2 regions of the Holdemania massiliensis genome follow, and region 2 is predicted to be linked to the other one. Evidence: a T-box and tRNA genes for the amino acid it is inferred to sense, from the RefSeq annotation. Region 2 holds a T-box; the other holds one or more tRNA genes.
The links. A T-box is a leader RNA that pairs with one kind of tRNA and senses whether it is charged. The one in region 2 lies ahead of leuS (leucine--tRNA ligase), so its partner is inferred to be a tRNA-Leu.
Positions count from the first base shown of each region.

Region 1: it encodes a tRNA-Leu, which carries the amino acid that the T-box ahead of leuS (leucine--tRNA ligase) is inferred to sense. The anticodon was not compared.

Region 1 is NZ_JAKNTK010000001.1:2,660,274-2,669,430, reverse strand. Features, by position in the region: gene phnM (phosphonate metabolism protein PhnM) at 1-87, shown strand, start outside; gene phnL (phosphonate C-P lyase system protein PhnL) at 145-855, shown strand; gene MCG46_RS12270 (PHP domain-containing protein) at 852-1,661, shown strand; gene MCG46_RS12265 (inositol monophosphatase family protein) at 1,640-2,443, shown strand; gene MCG46_RS12260 (PhnD/SsuA/transferrin family substrate-binding protein) at 2,941-3,933, shown strand; gene phnC (phosphonate ABC transporter ATP-binding protein) at 3,954-4,733, shown strand; gene MCG46_RS12250 (PhnE/PtxC family ABC transporter permease) at 4,730-5,506, shown strand; gene MCG46_RS12245 (PhnE/PtxC family ABC transporter permease) at 5,503-6,357, shown strand; tRNA gene MCG46_RS12240 (tRNA-Leu) at 6,519-6,605, opposite strand; gene MCG46_RS12235 (phosphatase PAP2 family protein) at 6,662-7,198, opposite strand; tRNA gene MCG46_RS12230 (tRNA-Ser) at 7,323-7,412, opposite strand; gene MCG46_RS12225 (TM2 domain-containing protein) at 7,590-8,276, opposite strand; gene MCG46_RS12220 (helix-turn-helix domain-containing protein) at 8,565-9,157, opposite strand, start outside.
Region 2 is NZ_JAKNTK010000001.1:1,960,565-1,969,721, forward strand. Features, by position in the region: gene MCG46_RS08945 (DegV family protein) at 176-1,012, opposite strand; gene trhA (PAQR family membrane homeostasis protein TrhA) at 1,063-1,716, opposite strand; T-box leader at 2,019-2,227, shown strand; gene leuS (leucine--tRNA ligase) at 2,267-4,669, shown strand; gene MCG46_RS08960 (dihydrofolate reductase) at 4,768-5,253, shown strand; gene MCG46_RS08965 (BglG family transcription antiterminator) at 5,260-7,254, opposite strand; gene MCG46_RS08970 (PTS sugar transporter subunit IIA) at 7,495-7,902, shown strand; gene MCG46_RS08975 (PTS system mannose/fructose/N-acetylgalactosamine-transporter subunit IIB) at 7,920-8,411, shown strand; gene MCG46_RS08980 (PTS mannose/fructose/sorbose/N-acetylgalactosamine transporter subunit IIC) at 8,427-9,157, shown strand, end outside.

The DNA.
Region 1 (9,157 bases), 700 kb from region 2:
GTTCAGGAGCTGCCGAACCATTTCCCGGCGATCACGCATGTGCTGGTCGACGGCGTTGTCGTCAGTGAAACCCACTATCGAATTTAATCGGCTAGGCCTCAACGGACAGGAGAACAGATTCAGCCATAAGGCGAGGAGATACGTATGGAACACAATGAACAGATTTGTCTGCAGATCCGCGATCTGTCAAAGCAATTTACGATTTACAACAGCGGCAAGACGATCCATGCCTGCCAACATGTCAGTCTGACGTTGAACAAAGGCGAGTTTATCGGCATTACCGGGAAGAGCGGCAGCGGGAAATCAACGATTCTCAAAGGCATCTACCGCACAAATCTGCCGCAGACCGGCGAAATCTGGTATGCCAGCGAGAAATACGGCTGGATCGATCTGTGTCAGGCAACAGAACGGCAAATCCTTTATCTGCGGCGTTATGAAATTGGCTACGTTTCACAATTCTTACAGCTGATGCCGCGCACAACAGCGCGTCAGATCGTTGAAAATGCGGTGCTGGAAATGGGCGGTAAAGCCGAGGAAGCGCGGCGTGAAGCCGAAGCGATCCTACGTCATTTTGAACTCGATGAAAGCTTATGGGATACCTATCCCAACACCTTTTCAGGCGGTGAAAAGCTGCGCTTAAATATCGCTTCGGCGATGGTCAAGCATCCGCGATTATTGCTTCTGGATGAACCGACCGCTTCTTTGGATCAACATTCCAAACGCAAGGTGCGCGATCTGATTGAACAGCTGAAGCAGGAAGGGACGACGATGCTGGGGATTTTTCATGACCTGGAGTTCATGGAGAATCTCTGCGACCGCCGCTATAACATGCAGTCGGGAGCGATGGATGCATGAGTTGGGATTACCACATTCATTCGGATTACTCAGATTCAGACCAAACTATAAAACAAATCCTGAATCAGGCACGTCAGCGAAATCTGGAAGCGATCGCCCTGACCGATCATGACTGCGTAGAGGGGGCGCTGCAGGCGGCAAAGCTGAGTCCGGATCTGGAAATCGTGTTGGGCATTGAAGTCAGCGCGCAGGACGACCAGGGACGTCCCATCCATGTTTTGGGCTATGATTTTGATCCGGAGGCTGTTCACCTGCGCCGACTTTGCCAAAAGACGCTGCTTCAGCAGCAGGAACGTTCAATATGGCAGATTGAACAGCTGCAGCGGGCAGGATATCCGATCACGGTTGAGGAAGTGATCGAACGGCTGGGTCACAGCATGTGGATTTATAAGCAGCATATTATGGACGTCCTGACGGAAAAAGGCATTGCCGAAAGTCTTCACGGTGATTTCTACAGAAAGACTTTTAAAAACTGCGGAATTTGCGAACGGGCGATCCTCTTTCCATCAGTACGGGAGGCGATTGAAGCCATCCACGCCGATCAGGGACTCGCTGTTTTGGCACATCCCGGTCTTTCCGGCTGCATCGAACAGATCTGGAAATGGAAGGATTTAGGCTTGGATGGAATCGAAACGGGGCATAGTTCCCATTCTTTCAGTCAGGTGATGCGGCTGCATGAAATAGCCATGGCCTTAGGGTTTATTGAAACCGCCGGCAGCGATAATCATGGCCGTTACGGCAAAGAGCCGCCGATCGGAACCATCAGCTGGAAAGGGGACCGATTATGTCGACGGAAGAAAAACTAATCTTTGCTCAGGCTTTGATTCGCGAAGCCGGCGCTCAGCTGCGCAGCCGTTCACGGAGTGAATTGAAGATCCATTTAAAAAATCATGATGTCGGCGATCTGGTCAGCGACGCGGACAAGCAGACGGAAAAACTGCTGGTTTCTGCGATCCGCAAGCGTTTTAAAGGTCAAAGCTTTCTGACGGAAGAAAAATGGGTAAGCTATAAGCCGAAAACGCAGACGTGGATTATTGATCCGATTGACGGAACGACTAATTTTGTTACCTGGAAACGGGATTATACGATTTCCATTGCTTATTATGAAGAAGAACGTCCGGTTTTTGGTTTGGTTTACGATGTTGAAGCGGATGATCTGTATCTGGGCATTACCGGCGGCGGAGCGTGGAAAAACGGGGAACGATTGGCAAAGCTGCCGCAGGATAAGCCGCTGTCCAGATGTGTGGCCGACGTCAGCCTGAAAAGCGTAGCGCTGTTAAAAAGCAGGTATGGGATTCAGCTGGAAAAACTGGCGTCGCATATCCGCGGACACCGCAGCAGCGGCTGTGCTTCCCTGTGCCTGTGCCGGCTTGCGGCCGGGGAACTGGACGTCTATCTTTCCGCCCATTTGAAGACGTGGGATTATGCTGCAGCGGCAATTCTGATCAATGAAACCGGCGGGGCCTGGGGTTTGCCGTTTCATGACCGGCAGGCGCTGTACAGCACCTCAGTTCCTTTTTTAGCGGCCGGCAGCCGGGACTTATATACCCAGATTGTAAATAAATTTTTGACAGTCAACCGGATTTAACGGTGGATCAGCAGATCAAGAATAGAGAATCAGCCGCGAAAGCGGCTTTCTTTGTGGGGATCATGCCGATAAGAATGGAGATAACGAGAAGCAACGGAAACGTAAAACGAACTCTGACGTCGCATCCGTTTGATAAGGTGAATCAAAAGGCAGCAATCAGTTTACGATAAGAACGGAAGATGACAGGCTGTGATGGCTTCTTCTGCCTGTTCTTATTGAAATGAATGGCAAGAGTCAAGCAGAATCAGAGATTTTTAGCCTTTTTCAATTTTAGTTCGGCTGAGAATTCCGCTAATCCGTTTGAATGCCCGTTTATTTAAGCTTGCGATGGGGATCAACGGGCAAGGTTTCATTATCTCGGCTCTGTTAATATCCATTAACATTTGCTTAAAAAGCTTAACCGAGAAGAAACGGTGACTCAATCCTGACTCCTTGATCCCTTGATAAAATAGGCCTGTCTTCATTGAAGAAGCGAAGAAGACACGAGGAGGACAAGAATGAAAAAACTCACAACGATAGTCTTGGCAGCTTGTCTGCTGGGGACAGCCGGCTGTTCGGCAGCTCCATCGACAGGGAACGGCGGATCGGCACCGGAAAAAATCACAGTTGCTTTTTTGCCAAACGAACAATCGACAGGTCTGTCGAAAACCAACGAAATGCTGGTCACTGAAATTCAGAATGCGTTAGGAGAAAACGTTAAAGTTGAAGGCATCGTCTGCGATGATTATTCCGCAGTATCGGAAGCGATTCTGACCGGTACGGCTCAGATTGCCTGGGAGTCAGGTGCAACCTTTGCCGCCGCGCATATGGCAGATGATGCAATAATTCCGCTGTTTACCTATGGCGAAGATGCCGATGGAGATGGCAAAGGCGATCTGGATCATGCGGTCTACAAAGCCTACATCGCAACCGATATTAAAAATAAAGCAGATTTTGAAGGCAAGAGCCGTGATGAAATGTTTGAGCAGCTCGTGGGCAAAAGTTTCTCCTTTGTCAGTGCCACTTCCACATCTGGCCGCTTAGTTCCGACAACCTCACTGTATATGGTATTCGGACCTGACGGCTTGAAAAAAGTGACGGAGAAAGCCCAGATTTTTGAAAAAACAGAGAAGGAAGGCGGACTGTTCTCGGAAGTCCAGTTCGGCGGCAATCATCCGGGCAGTGTTCAGCTGATCGTTACGGATAAGGTTTATGCCGGTGCGTTCTGCTGTCAGTATGGGGATGAGTACCAGGATCAGCTGTATATCATTGATACGGTCGATGTTCCCAATGGCCCATTGTGGGTGAACTCAGATTATATTAACGCTGATCAGCAGAAAGCCTTGATTGATCACTTCGTGAATCTGACACCGGAAAATGCGGTTGAGAACTTCTTTGATGCGGAAAACGGCTTCTTCTATGAAACCGACAATCCAGCGCTGAACCGCTTTGTCCAGCAGCCGGCAGATTTCTATGACTTCCTGTTTGAAATGTATAAGGATGAGGGTTAATCGCGAAAGGAGAGCGCCGCATGACTGAAATTTTATCGCTGAAGCATGTATCCAAAGTGTATGATAATCGCGTTCAGGCCCTGCATGACGTCAGCTTCGATGTCCGTCAAGGTGAACTGATTTCGATCATTGGACCCAGCGGAGCGGGAAAATCGACTTTGCTTCGCTGCATTAACCGCATGATCGAAGCCAGCGAAGGACAGATTCTGTTTTTGGATCAGGATGTAACGGCAGCTGACAAAAAGCAGCTGAAAGAGGTTCGGAAGAATATCGGCATGATCTTTCAGAATTACAATCTGGTCTATCGCCTGTCCGTGTTGGAAAATGTCATGCATGGCCGGCTGGGCAGCTATTCCACCTTGCAAAGCACGCTCGGGCTGTACCGCCGCGAGGATGTTGAGGAGGCTCAGCGGCTGCTGCAGATGCTGGGTCTGCAGGATCGCCTGTATGAGAAGTGCTCTAAGCTTTCCGGCGGGCAGAAACAGCGGGTCGGGATTGCCCGCGCTCTGCTTCAGCATCCGAAGATGATCCTGTGCGATGAACCGATCGCATCACTGGATCCGCAGTCCTCAAAAGTGATCATGGAATATCTCAGGGATATTGCAACCTCGATGAACATTCCGTGTCTGGTCAATCTGCATCAGGTGGATGTTGCGCTGCATTACTCAGACCGGATTATCGGTATGCATCAGGGGGAAGTGGTGTTCTTTGGCAGACCTCAGGACTTGGATGATGTGGTCATTGAAAAGATTTATGGTAAAGGATTAGAAGATTTACTCAGCCATGGAGGTCAGGCATGAGTTACTTTCGGGAAAAACGCATCCGTACTGCGGCTTTTCTCATCGTCGGGTTCTTGCTGACGGTGGCGGGATCTCAGCGCATTCAGTTTGACTGGATCTTGATGATCACTCACTTTCCAGCCGCGATTACGCGTTTTATCCAGCTCTATCTGCCGCCGGATTTCAGTGAATTAGGGCGGATGATTCAGGAAATGGGTGTTACGGTTCTGATTGCCTTGGCCGCGGCCGCAACGGGGATGATTCTGGCTTTCTTTGCGGCTTTGGCGATTTCAGCACGAACGTCAAAGAATAAGACCCTAACCCTGATCGTCAGGATGCTGGCGTCACTCACCCGCAATATCCCGGAAGGGGTATGGGCGATTGTCCTGCTGATGTGTTTCTGGTATGGCGAATTTCTTGCCTATCTGGTCATGAGCATTATTTCATTTGGTTTTCTGGCCCGGGTGTATGCGGATGCGATGGATGAAGCGAGTATGGATTGTATCGAAGCCTTGGAAGCCACCGGGGCTTCCTACTGGCAGATTATTTTCAATGCCGTGGTTCCGGAAACGCTGCCGGCCCTGATTTCCTGGAGCTTGTACGCCGCAGAAAACAACATTCGGTCCTCAACGATTATCGGCATGCTGGCAGGGGGAGGAATTGGATATCTGATCGGCAATTACCGGCATTTCCGCCAATTTCAGTCGCTGCTGGTTGCGATTGTCCTGGTTGTCGCGGCAGTCTTGATTTTTGATCAGATTTCAGCTCAAATACGGAGGAGGATTCTGCAATGAGTACGTTAGCTTCCAACATTCAGGCGCCTGCAGTGCCGCTGAAGAAAACGCGGAGCGGCCGCTACCAGCTGAGTCAAAAAGACGTTTCTTCCTGGCTGGTGCTGGCCGTAGGAGTCACATTTCTGTTTTCCTTGATTTTCTTTCTTGGCTTTGCTGCTAATTATAAATGGGATCAATTTTCACCGGCAGTCGCGGCAAAGATTGCCACTGAGTTTTTCCGCTTTGATAAGATTGCGTTTGCAGATCAGCTGTCCATCCTAGCATTGTTAATCAATACGGTAATCCTTGGTTTTATCACTACCGTGCTGGGAGCCTTGATTGGCCTGCCGTTTGGTTTGATGGCCGCACGCAATCTATCCTGGCCGTGGCTTTCCAATCTTATTAAAGCACTGGCCAGCTTTGTCCGGGCGGTTCCGACGATTATCTGGGTGTTATTGTTTATTTCTGGTTATGGCCTGACATCCACCACGGCGATTGTCGGCATGGTTTTTCACAGCTGGGCATTCTTTGTTAAAAGCTATGGTGAATCCTTTGAGGAAGTCGATCCGGGGACGATTGAAGCGCTGCGCTCGACCGGCTGTACGTCCTTTCAGGTGATCAGCAGTGCGGTGATTCCCAGTGCTGCAACCCGCATAATCTCGTGGATTGCCATGCGCAGTGAAATTAACTTTGCGGTCGCTGTGGTCATCGGTCCGGCAGTTGGAGTCGCAGGCACAATTGGATCGGTCATCAACGGTTATTCTCGGGTCGGCAATTACAGCGGTTTGGGATTTTCATTGTTCTGTGTCTTTCTGACCGCGCTGGTCTTTGAATTGATTCTGACCCGGCTGAAACAACGTTCCGCCCGCTAGAAGTCCTGCGGGACTTTTTTATTTGCAGTGAAAAAAACTCACCTCGGCAAGATAAAAGAGAAACGATTTGAGTAAGGTCTCATTGAAATTTGCATCTTTGAGTTAAACTGGATCATGAATCAACAAAAAAAAATCAGACAAACGTCTGATTGAGTTATCAATGGTCCCCGGGGCCGGACTCGAACCGGCATGGTATCACTACCGAACGATTTTGAGTCGTTTGCGTCTACCAATTTCGCCACCTGGGGAATTCATGTGCTTATTTATTATATCCGATCCCCAAGCTGAAATCAAGTAGAAATTATCACTTTTCAGAGGTGTCACGCGCCGGGGTTAAACGGTACTGCTTCATCAGCCGTACGCATAAGGCTCCGACGCAAATTCCGACAAGGCAGCCTGCCAGAACGTCCGATGGATAGTGAACATGCAGATAGATGCGGGAAAAAGCGATCAGCACGGCACTGCCTAAGCCCAGCCAGCGATAATGACCGCCGCAGGCAAATAAGATCATCATCGCTGCAAAAGAGGTTGCTGTATGACCGGAAGGAAAGGAACTGGACGTCGGCTGTGTGATCAACGCCGGCAGCTCCGTATGCGTCATAAACGGCCGCGGCCGGTCGACAAGCTGTTTGATCAGTAAATCATTCAGCGTCCAGGTCAGCACAACGGCTAAAAGCAAAAATACCGCTGTCCGCCGATCCTTTTTAATAAAATAGAAATAACATGCAAAGCCAATCCACAGGGCGCCCAGATTTCCCCAACCGGTAATAAATCGCATGACAGCGGTCATCACTGGCGATTGAAAAGCCTGAGTAATCCAATGCATAATGGTTAAATCCATGAGGGCGCCTCCTTTGAAAACTGTTCTTAGCATAACACAAAAGCTGACTGATAATTCTGAAGAATTATTAAAAAATACCGGTGAAAACAAAGAAAAAAGGCTTGATTAAGCCTTTATTTACACATGGCGGAGAACATGAGATTCGAACTCACGGAAGCGTTGCCACTTCGCCACCTTTCCAAGATGGTGCCTTAAACCACTCGGCCAATTCTCCAAGTGCTTTTATATTATAGCGGATACCTCAGTGCTTGTCAAAGGTTTTAGAAAATTTCTGAATTTTCTGAGCCATGGCAAAGAAATAAAAACAATGAAGCCCATGACTTTCCAGCCGGGATTTCTTCATTAAATACGCAGAAAAAAAGACGGCAAATTGCCGCCTTCTTTGCCGAGTCTAAATCTTATTCAACGTTTCTTTGGTCTTTTCGATCATCGGGGTAATCAGTTCAGCATATTTAGGAAAATGGTATTTGCAGTCGATCAATTCTTCAGTCAATCCCATTAATTCCTGCCTTAACTTTGCAGCATCCATCGTGATCTGAGATTTCTCCAGCGCCATCGAAATCCGCATACTCACCGCTTCTACGAATTTACGATCCATGGCCTGCCGCAGATCACGCTGATGAAACGGCGGTTCAACATCAATGTCCTGAGCCAGATCCCACATCTGTTCGACATCTTTATTCAAAATATCAAAGCGGCGCAGATAACCCTCTAAATGCGGCTGGCCTTTTTCAACTTCATCGATCACACGTGTGAAATGTTTGGAAATCTGCAGATATTCCTGTTCCATTTTTTCTTCACAATGCGCGCATAACGTGGAATTGCGGCTCGGTTCGATCCGGCGCCCGCACTGGCGGCAGCGCCGCCCGTCACGGCGCGGTTCATCCGACGTTTTAAACATCGCGATAAAGGCGCGAATCGTATCAATGAACCAGCCGATCCCCATCAAACCAAACGTAAAGAAATAAAGCACGCCTAAGCCATAGTGCCGGCGCAGAAAATGATGGACACCAAAACCTCCGAAAAAGAAGGTGATAAAAAACATAAGAATCGGATCAAAATCTTCACGATCGTTCATAAGGGCCGTCCTCCTGTGCATCTTAATTGCTTTTGTAGATACAGTATATCAGATTTATTGAAAAACAATCGGAAAAACTTATGAAGAATTTCGTAAGAAAAGAAAACAGAATTCCTAACAAGTGAAAAAAGAAAGGCTGGTATGACCGTTTGTTTTATTCCGGGAACCTTTCCTTCTGACAAAATGACCGTGCGCTGTCCGCAGCTTAAAGCAGTTCGTTAATACGGATGTCCATAAGGGATATTGAACGCGAACTCCCTGCCACTGTGCGTAGCATAGGGAAATCACTTATTTCTTTAGCTTTTTAATGAATTTCCAATAAAGGGATTCCATACGTTCTTCGTTTCGCAACAATACATCATAAGCATCGATAATTCCAATTCCATATATAAATAAGTAAACCGAACTTGCAACTAAGATACATTGAATTTCAACCAAAGGGAAGTTAGCGATATTCGCAAATTCCAGGATAACAGCTAGGAGTATCAGACATATAGCTAAAAGAATAAGGGCGATATATTTTCTTTTATAGGTTTCATACGTCTTTGCTAAACTCGAAAAGTAAGCCGGGTCAAAAAGCAGACGTTCACTTTTTAGTTTCTTATACGGATTTTCCATCAACGACATATTCAATAGAAATGCAAGTCCAGTAACAAGAAACATACTGGCAAGCGTTACAGATACCAAGCGATGATCAATAAAAAGATAATAGGGAACGCCGCCGAACACCATGATTGCAACACCCGCAGCCGTACGCTTCGTTGTTTTTTTGTGAAAACTCAAGAAACCCTCTGCACATTCTTTACTCACATAATATCCATTTTCATTGGAAGAGAGGGGCCCAGTGTTTTCTTTAAGTAAATCGTCTACAGACAATTCAA
Region 2 (9,157 bases):
TGCCGTATTCGGAATGAACCTTTTCCTGGAATCTGTCTTCTGGAATGGAAGGAAGCAGAAAGAAAAGTTGAATCTTCTTGAAATAGAAATTAAATGCTGCAAAGCGGAGGATACGATAGTTTTTACTGTCAAAAAAACGGCGCATTGAGTTTAGCGCCGTTGGCTGAAAATATCGTTACAATTCAATCGACTGAATCGCGATGCACCGCGGTCCACCCTGAGTGATGAACGCACAGGATAAGTCATACAGAACACATTCAGCTTCAGGAAAACGATCTTTGACCTTCGCCAGAATTTTCTCTGCCTGTTCTTTGTTGAAAGCATGAGATACGCTGATCTGAACACGGGCTTTTTGAACATGTTCTTCCAGATGACCCAGAACGGATTTGATTGCGGCATCAAAGCTGCGGCCAACACCGAACTTTTCTAACCGTCTTCCTTCCTCAGCCTGAATCATGATCGGCTGCAGTTTTAACAGTCCGCCCATCGCGGCTGCCATCGGCGTGCACCGACCGCCGCGCTTGAGATAACTGAAATCCTGCGGCAATAAAAACGAAAGGCTCGTTGCGATCTTCGTTTGCAGCGTATCCAGAATTTCTTCGATCTGCGTGCCTTCGTGAATCAGCCGTGCGGCTAAATCAACAAGATAACGATGCGGTCCGCACAGGGTCTGAGAGTTCACGACATGAATCCGTTCAGGATGTTCGGTATGCAGCCGGGCAGCCTCAGCTGTCTGGTAGGTGCCGGATAAACCATCGGCCATAGAAATGACAAGAATTTCATCCTCCGGATATTTTTCAAACAGCTCGACCAGTTCGCCCATCGAAGGCTGCGAAGAGGAAGGAATGTAGCCAGCTTTGATCAGATTCAGAAAAGCTTCGGCATCGATGTCTTCATATTCACGGTAAGTTTTGCCGTTGATGGTGACGCACAGCGGGGTGATGTCGCAGGGCAGCGCCTTGCCTTCTTCAATGGAATACAATGTGGAAGAATCAGAAATTAAACGAATCATAGTTGAACTCTCTTTCTTTACTTTTTTAGATTGTACAAGGATTTCAAACGCTAAAGGAGAATAAAGACCAGGACAGCGATGAAGTGGAAGAAGGAACCCAGCAGAATGAACAGATGAAACAGTTCATGAAACCCCCAGGCCTTCGACAGATCCGGCTTTTTGATCATGTAGATGACGGCACCGATGGTATAGGCGACCCCACCCAGTGCGATCAGCATCAGACATCCTGAAGGCATTTTGGAGAATCCGCTCCAGTCAAACAGCACTGCCCAGCCCATTGCCAGATACAGCAGCGTATACAAGATCCGCGGGGCATTCAGCCAGCAGATCTTGGCAATGATGCCGGCCAGGGCAATCGCCCAGATCACAACGGCAAACGTAATTCCTTCCTGACCCGGCAGATATGTCAGACACAGCGGCGTATAAGTGCCGGCAATCAGCACATAGATCATCGAGTGATCCAGCTTGCGGAACAACGTATGATGCGGATGATCCCAACTTAATGTGTGATAATAGCTGGAAGCACTGTACAGGGCAATCATCGAAGCACTGAATACGCAGCAGGCCAGAATGGTTTTCAGCGATCGTTGGTTCGCGATCCCGGCTCCAATAAACACCGCGGTAGCGATGACGCCGAAGCAGGCGCCGAGAAAGTGGGTGTAGCTGCTGATCGGATCCTGAACATCCTTAAACCAACGAAACATAAGATCAACTCCTTCAACAATCTAGTTTTGAAAACTAGATCACATAAATATCATATCATATTGATGAGGAAGTTCAACTACAAATCTTGGTTTTTGTCTAAGCATATGCTTATTTCCTTGTTCATTTTCTTATTGTAGCGGTTTTGGTATCAATTGAAAAGCCTTTCGGGAATATTTTTACCTCGAATAAATAAGAAAAAAAGCTGTCTGAAGAAAACCTTTCACAGAAAAGAAAAAATGAATGAAAACCCTTTGATTTCGGCAAGATTTAATTGACTTAAAATGCAAATTTTGCTATTCTTGAATAAGCGATGAAAAGGAATAGTAATTCTTGAATCTGACCTTGAGAGAGTCGGTGGCAGGTGAAAACCGATGGCAGATCAGAATGAACTGGCCTTGGAGCTGAATCTGAAAAGAAGGGTTCCGTGATTCCTGCGTTAAAGGAAAAAGAGGGGCACAGGAAGATTCTTTTCTGTGAACTAAGGTGGTACCGCGCGCTGACGTCCTTAGATTGAGGGCGTTTTTTGTTGCTTAAGAAAGGATGAAATCAATGAGTTACGATCACAAGAGTATTGAATCAAAATGGCAAAAGACCTGGGAAGAACGCAAAACCTTTGCGACGGATGCCTGGGATTTTTCCAAGCCGAAGTTTTATGCTTTGGATATGTTTCCTTATCCATCCGGGGTTGGTCTGCATGCCGGACATCCGGAAGGGTATACCGCAACGGATATCGTCAGCCGAATGAAGCGAATGCAGGGCTACAACGTCCTTCATCCGATGGGATTTGACAGCTTTGGCTTGCCGGCGGAGCAGTACGCCATTCAGACCGGCAATAACCCGAATGGATTTACATTAAAGAATATTGAAACCTTTAAGCAGCAGCTGAAAATGCTGGGTTTCAGCTATGATTGGGATCGTGAGGTCTCAACATGCGATCCGTCGTTCTACAAGTGGACACAGTGGATTTTCAAGCAGCTGTTTGAAAGCGGTTTGGCCAAATGTGTTGAAATGCCGGTGAACTGGTGTGAGGAATTAGGCACCGTGCTGGCCAACGATGAGGTCATTGACGGCAAGAGTGAACGCGGCGGTTATCCGGTTGTGCGCAAGAACATGCGCCAATGGGTCATCGACATCGTGCAGTACGCTGAACGTCTGTTAGAAGGCTTAGAGGAAATTGACTGGCCGGAATCAACCAAGGAAATGCAGCGCAACTGGATCGGCAAGTCGATTGGGGCACTGGTCGATTTTAAGGTGCAGGGACATGATGAACAGTTCACAGTCTTCACCACTCGCTGCGACACGTTGTTTGGCGCTACCTACTGCGTTCTGGCGCCGGAGCATACGCTGGTCGATCAGATTACAACGCCTGAGCAGAAGGCAGCCGTAGACGAATACAAGCGGCAGTGCGCGACGAAATCCGATCTCGAGCGGACGGAACTGAATAAGGAGAAGACCGGAGTGTTCACCGGCGCTTACGCCGTCAACCCGGTTAATGGCAAGCCTGTTCCAATCTGGATCTCTGACTATGTTTTAGCCACCTATGGCACCGGCGCAATTATGGCTGTCCCGGCTCATGATGACCGCGACTATGCGTTTGCCAAGAAATTTGGTCTGGAAATTATTCCAGTACTGGAAGGCGGCAACGTCGCTGAAGAAGCCTGGACACAGGATGGTGTGCATATCAATTCAGGCTTCTTGAATGGATTAAACAAGCAGGATGCGATTGAGACAATGATCAGCTGGCTGAGTGAACATCACTGCGGTGAGCGAAAAGTCAATTACCGGCTGCGGGAATGGATTTTTGCCCGGCAGCGTTATTGGGGCGAACCGATTCCGATCGTTCATCTGGACAACGGTGATACCGTGGCCTTAAGCGACGATCAGCTGCCGCTGATTCTGCCGGATCTGACAGATTACAGTCCGTCGAAAAGCGGAGCTTCCCCGTTGGAAAAAGCACAGGATTGGGTTCAGGTTGAAATCGATGGTGTAAAGGGCCATCGTGAAACAAGCACGATGCCGGGCAGCGCCGGCAGCAGCTGGTATTTCTTACGCTACATTGATCCGCACAACGAAAAGGAATTGGCCGATCCTGAACTGCTGAAGCACTGGTTGCCAGTAGATCTGTATATCGGCGGACCGGAGCATGCGGTCGGACATTTGCTTTACAGCCGGATGTGGAACAATTTCCTGTATGACAAAGGGGTTGTCCCTGTGAAGGAACCATTCCAGAAGCTCGTTCATCAGGGAATGATCTTGGGCTCCAACGGAATTAAAATGGGCAAGCGCTTTCCGGAATACGTCGTTGATCCGAATGTGATCGTTGAAAAGTACGGCGCGGATACGCTGCGTTTGTATGAAATGTTCATGGGGCCGTTAGAGGCCAGCAAGCCATGGAGTGAAAAGGGTGTCGACGCTGCGCGCAAATGGCTGGAGCGTGTCTGGCGTTTAGTCATGGAACAGCCGGAGAAAATTACGGATGAGCTGACGCCGCAGCTGGATTACATTTACAACTTCACGGTAAAGAAAGTCACGGAAGATATTGAAACGCTGAATTTCAATACGGCGATTTCCCAAATGATGATTTTTGTCAACGACTGTTACCGCGTGGAAAAGATCAACCGCAATATGCTTTTAGGCTTTGTCAAACTGCTGAGTCCATTTGCCCCGCATATTGGAGAGGAAATGTATCAGCAGCTGACCGGCGCCGAATCCATCGCTTATGAAAGCTGGCCAACTTATGATGAAAGCAAGCTGGTCAAAAACGAAACGGAAGTCGTCGTTCAGGTCAATGGCAAACTGCGCGGAAAGTTCATGGCCTCCGTGGATGCCAGCGAAGAACAGCTGAAAGAAAAAGCATTGGCGGTCGAGAATGTCCGTCCGTTTATCGAAGGAAAGACGATCCGCAAGATCATTGTCATTAAAGGCAAGGTCGTCAACATCGTCGCCAATTAATCTTGATTAAGCAGCCAGGCATGCCTTTCCAGCCTGGCTTTCTTCTTGATTCAAGCGAAGTGAAGCATAAGAAAAAACGAAAGTAAAGGAAGTGAATGATGAAAATAACAATCATTGCCGCTTTGGATGAGAACTGCGGAATCGGAAAGGCCGGTCAGATGCCTTGGCACTGTCCTGCGGATCTGCGTCAGTTTCAGGAATATACAATGGGGAAAGTGTTGCTGATGGGACGCAAGACAGCCCAGCCATTGCTGCAGCGCCTGCCGGGCCGTCAGCTGTTAATTCAAAGCCGTACTCTGCAAACTGCGGATTTTCCAGTTGTCCGATCTATCACTGAAGCTTTAACCTGGATGCAGAATCATCCCCAATATCAGGAACTGGTCATCGGCGGAGGCGGAGAGATTTATTCTCAATGGCTGCCCTATGCCGACTTTCTCAGGCTCAGTATTATTTCCGGATGTTATGAGTGCGATACATTCTTCCCTGCCTGGAATCAGTGTGAATGGACTTGTCAGAAGCAGACAAAGGAAAAGGAATTTATTTTACAGGAATGGAAACGAAAGATAAATTCGGTACTCATTTAAAAGTTTTTAGGATTTAAAGCGAATCAAGACTTCACAGGTCAGCTTTTTTAAATAGCTGGCTTTTTCTTTTTTCAAAATTTCCATGTCGCAGTGGGTCAATAACTGCATCAGATAAATTTCTGAGACTCTCAGCTTCAATAAAGATGAAAAATCCAAAGCACAGAAAATGACGGTTGAAATCTTATTGCCTTTATGCGTGAATTTGCCGTCAGACAGAAAGACATCAATGCCTTCTTTCCCATAATCTTTTTTATTTCCTATCAACAAAAGCGTTTCGTTAATAATCTTGAAATCAATGGTTTTTTCAATCTTTTGAAATTCGTCGATTAATTTCTGAAATTTCGTTGAAGTCCGGCAGTTTTTATAGACTACAAACTGATAGATCTGCAATAAACTTGAAAATTCAATATTTTCATAAAATCCGATGTTCTCATCTTTAATAAAATATTCATCAATCAGAAAGACGTCAGAAAAAGCCTGGGTTAAATGCAGCTTAGTTTCAATATTTCGTTCTTCAAAGCTGACTTTATAATAAGGCAGATCATAAGAGTAAAACTGAGGAAGCGTACTGAAATCGTAATTGGTAATGATCATATCAAAATCAGAATAGTTTAAATGACGGATCTCATAGAGTTCACATAATCGTACTTCTTCAATATAAGCGTCAAATTCACCAGCTATTTGACGAGCGATAAAAGCCGAATAGGCGATTCCGGCACCGGAAGTCACCAAAATCCGTTTTTTTCGAATCGGAATTGGAATTTGCAGCAGAAATGTCATAAAAAAATTGATGAAGCGGAAATAATCATCACTGGACAGAGAAAAATGCCACTTGTTTTCCAAATGTTCAGCCATTTCAAAACCCAGATATACGGCTAGCGGAGAGACATGCGAAAACTTATTCGTAATAACCCCGCCAAAGGTGATCTTTGCTTCAAAATGAAAATAGTGTTTGATCATTATTTGAGCTAAATGTGTGGCAAACCCATCTTTGAAAGAAGGGTAATCACAAAACTGAAGATTGTAACGCTGATTTAAAAAATTAAAACAGTCATTGCGGATGTGCTGACAAGCATCCGCAATTGGCGAACATGTTATAGATTGATTAAATTCATATGCATTTTCGACGTCCACACCACCCATCATTAATGCCGCAAATTGATAGACCTCATTCTGATCCGAATGAAAATAATCCGGAAAGCATTGATGGAGATGACTAAAAAGCGCAGCGCTGGGCTTGAGGAAAGGCGTTTTATCCAAGAAGGAAAAAGTCGGACTTTCAGCTATCCAATATCCATATCTGCGCCGATTCATCATGATCATCAGATAGAAAGACAACCAGATAAACATAGCATCAGTAAAATGGAGCCCGCTGCCGGAAATAAAGATTTTAAATTCCCTGCGGATTGCCAGAAATAAATCCCGATCACAGTAAATATAAAGGTTATACGTTGTATCATCCTGCTTGATAATTGTCTGATGATGAAGCGGTCCAATGAGCTGAATGATGGCCATCCGGAAATTGATTTCCAATCCGGCCAGCTTAATGCCTTTGCCTTTTTTATGCAGAATCGTCAGCTGATGATTTTTAAAATAAGTTGTGATATCTGAAATAACGGGGCTTAATGCACTGCGGGAAAAGTTGAGCTCTTCGGCTAAATCATCTATTTTTACCCAGTCGTCAATTGAGACCAGCTTGCGGGCAATGTAGAGGAAGCTTTCATTTTCATTGTACTTGATCTGATTGAGGACGGTGCAGGTCACATTGATCTGATCCGCAAAAGCCCGATAAAGAGCTTCGTCTTCCACCTGAATCTCAAATCCGTAGTTTCTTCGCGAAAAGATTGAAAATCCATTTTCCATACAGGCTGGCTGCATTTCCTTGATTGTATCGCGGATCGTTCGCGAACTTAATTTCAGCTGCTTTGCGATATCGCCGGATTTGCAGGGAGCGGGGTTGCTGAAAAAATAATAAAGAATTCTTAACTGACGATTATTCATAATCCTGCTCCTTTAATTCGATTAACTGGGGTTGTTGGAAATCGGGTATTGAGTTCCATTTCATTATAACGAACATAACGGAGCCTTTTCCGTGTAAATATTTTCCAGTATTGATAACGGAAAAAATGAAATTTCCATTAACTATGTGAAAAAAAACGGATGGAATCTTGAGTAATGGAAAAGTAAAATGAATTTAAGAAATGTTAAGCGCTTACATTTTGAAGGAGAGGAGTCGATAGATTGCGATTATTATTGGGTTCACACGGTCATCTGGCAAGCGGTATGGCAACAGCAATTGAAATTTTAGCTGGTCCTCAGCCGCATCTGACGATTTTGGATGCCTATGTAGATCAGAGGAACATCGACGAAGAATTAAAAGCCTATTTTGCTTCTGTTCCATCCGAAGAAACCGTTGTCATGCTTTCCGATCTCTATGGCGGAAGCGTGAATCAGAAAATGTATTTGTATTTGGAACGGCCTCATACGTATTTAATTGCGGGCGTCAATCTGGCCTTAGTTTTGGAACTTTGTATGCAGTCGGAGGTGTCGCTGACAACTTTGCATCAGCTGACGGAACAATCCCGTCAATTACAGCGGGTTGTACTCTATGATGAAGCTCCGGAATTGGAAGATGGGGAATTTTTTTAAAGAAAAGAGGAAAAACAATGATTAAGTTATGCCGTCTTGATGATCGGATGATCCATGGACAGATCGTTACAAAATGGTCACGGGTGATTTCTGTTGACCGGATTATCGTTGCCAACGATCAGGCCGGAAGCAATCCGATCATTGCCAAGTCACTGTTAATGGCTGCCCCCGGCAACATGAAAGTTGCAGTAAAAACGGTGAAGGAAGCGATTGAACTGCTCCATAATCCCAAAGCAGCTGCGCATGATATTCTGCTGATTGTTGCCAATCCGCAAGACTTACTGACGGTTGTGGAACAGGTCGAGGGAATTCATCGGGTGAATATTGGAAACTGGGGACTGCTGGAAGCCAGTGATGGCAAAGTGCGGGAAACGGTCTCCCAGTTTGTGGCCTTATCAGAAGATGAAAAAGCGATTCTCGCCAAGGTCAATGAAAAGGTCGAGGACTTTGTTTTACAAGTTACGCCGGATGTTTCGGCCATCAAGGTATCATCCATCTTAAAGAAATAGAAAAGGGGAATTACGATGTTAATCGCTGCATTGAAACTCAGTGTTCTTTACTGGCTCTTAGGAATTTTGGATACTGCTGCCCTGGGCTGGCAGGCGCTGACCCGTCCAATCGTTATCTGTCCTTTGGTAGGCATTCTGTTAGGGGATGTAACGACGGGCTGCATTCTGGGAGCTTCATTGGAATCTTTGTTTATGGGGATTTCAGCGATCGGCGGCTCGATTCCGGCCGATGCCACAACGACCAGCTATGTTGCAACAGCCTTTGTTATTCTGACCGGGGCTGACATTGAATCGGCTGTGGCCATTGCGATGCCAATCGGCACGGTTCTGGCTTCAGTCACGATGCTTCCGTATGGCTTATTCTCACCGGTTCAGGGCTTTTTTACAAAACTATTGCAGGAAGATAAAGTCAGGCAGTATGAAATTGCCGTCTGGATCTTTACGTTTATTTCGCCGCTGCTCAACACCGTCATTCTGTTCGGCTGCATTTACTTCGGCGTTGACGCACTGCAGCTGGCGATCGCATCTTTGCCAGCCTGGGTTATGACCGGTCTGGGTGCGGTCAGTTCCATGGCGCTGGCTGTTGGCTTTGCAATTCTGACGTCGCAGATTATGAACAAGGAAACTGTAATTTGGTTCTTTGTGGGCTTTGTTTTAGTAAAATATGTCAGTCTGGATACCGTCGCGGTTGCGGTTATCGGCGCTGCTGTTGCGATTACGATCTTCTTGCTGGAAAAGAAAATCAT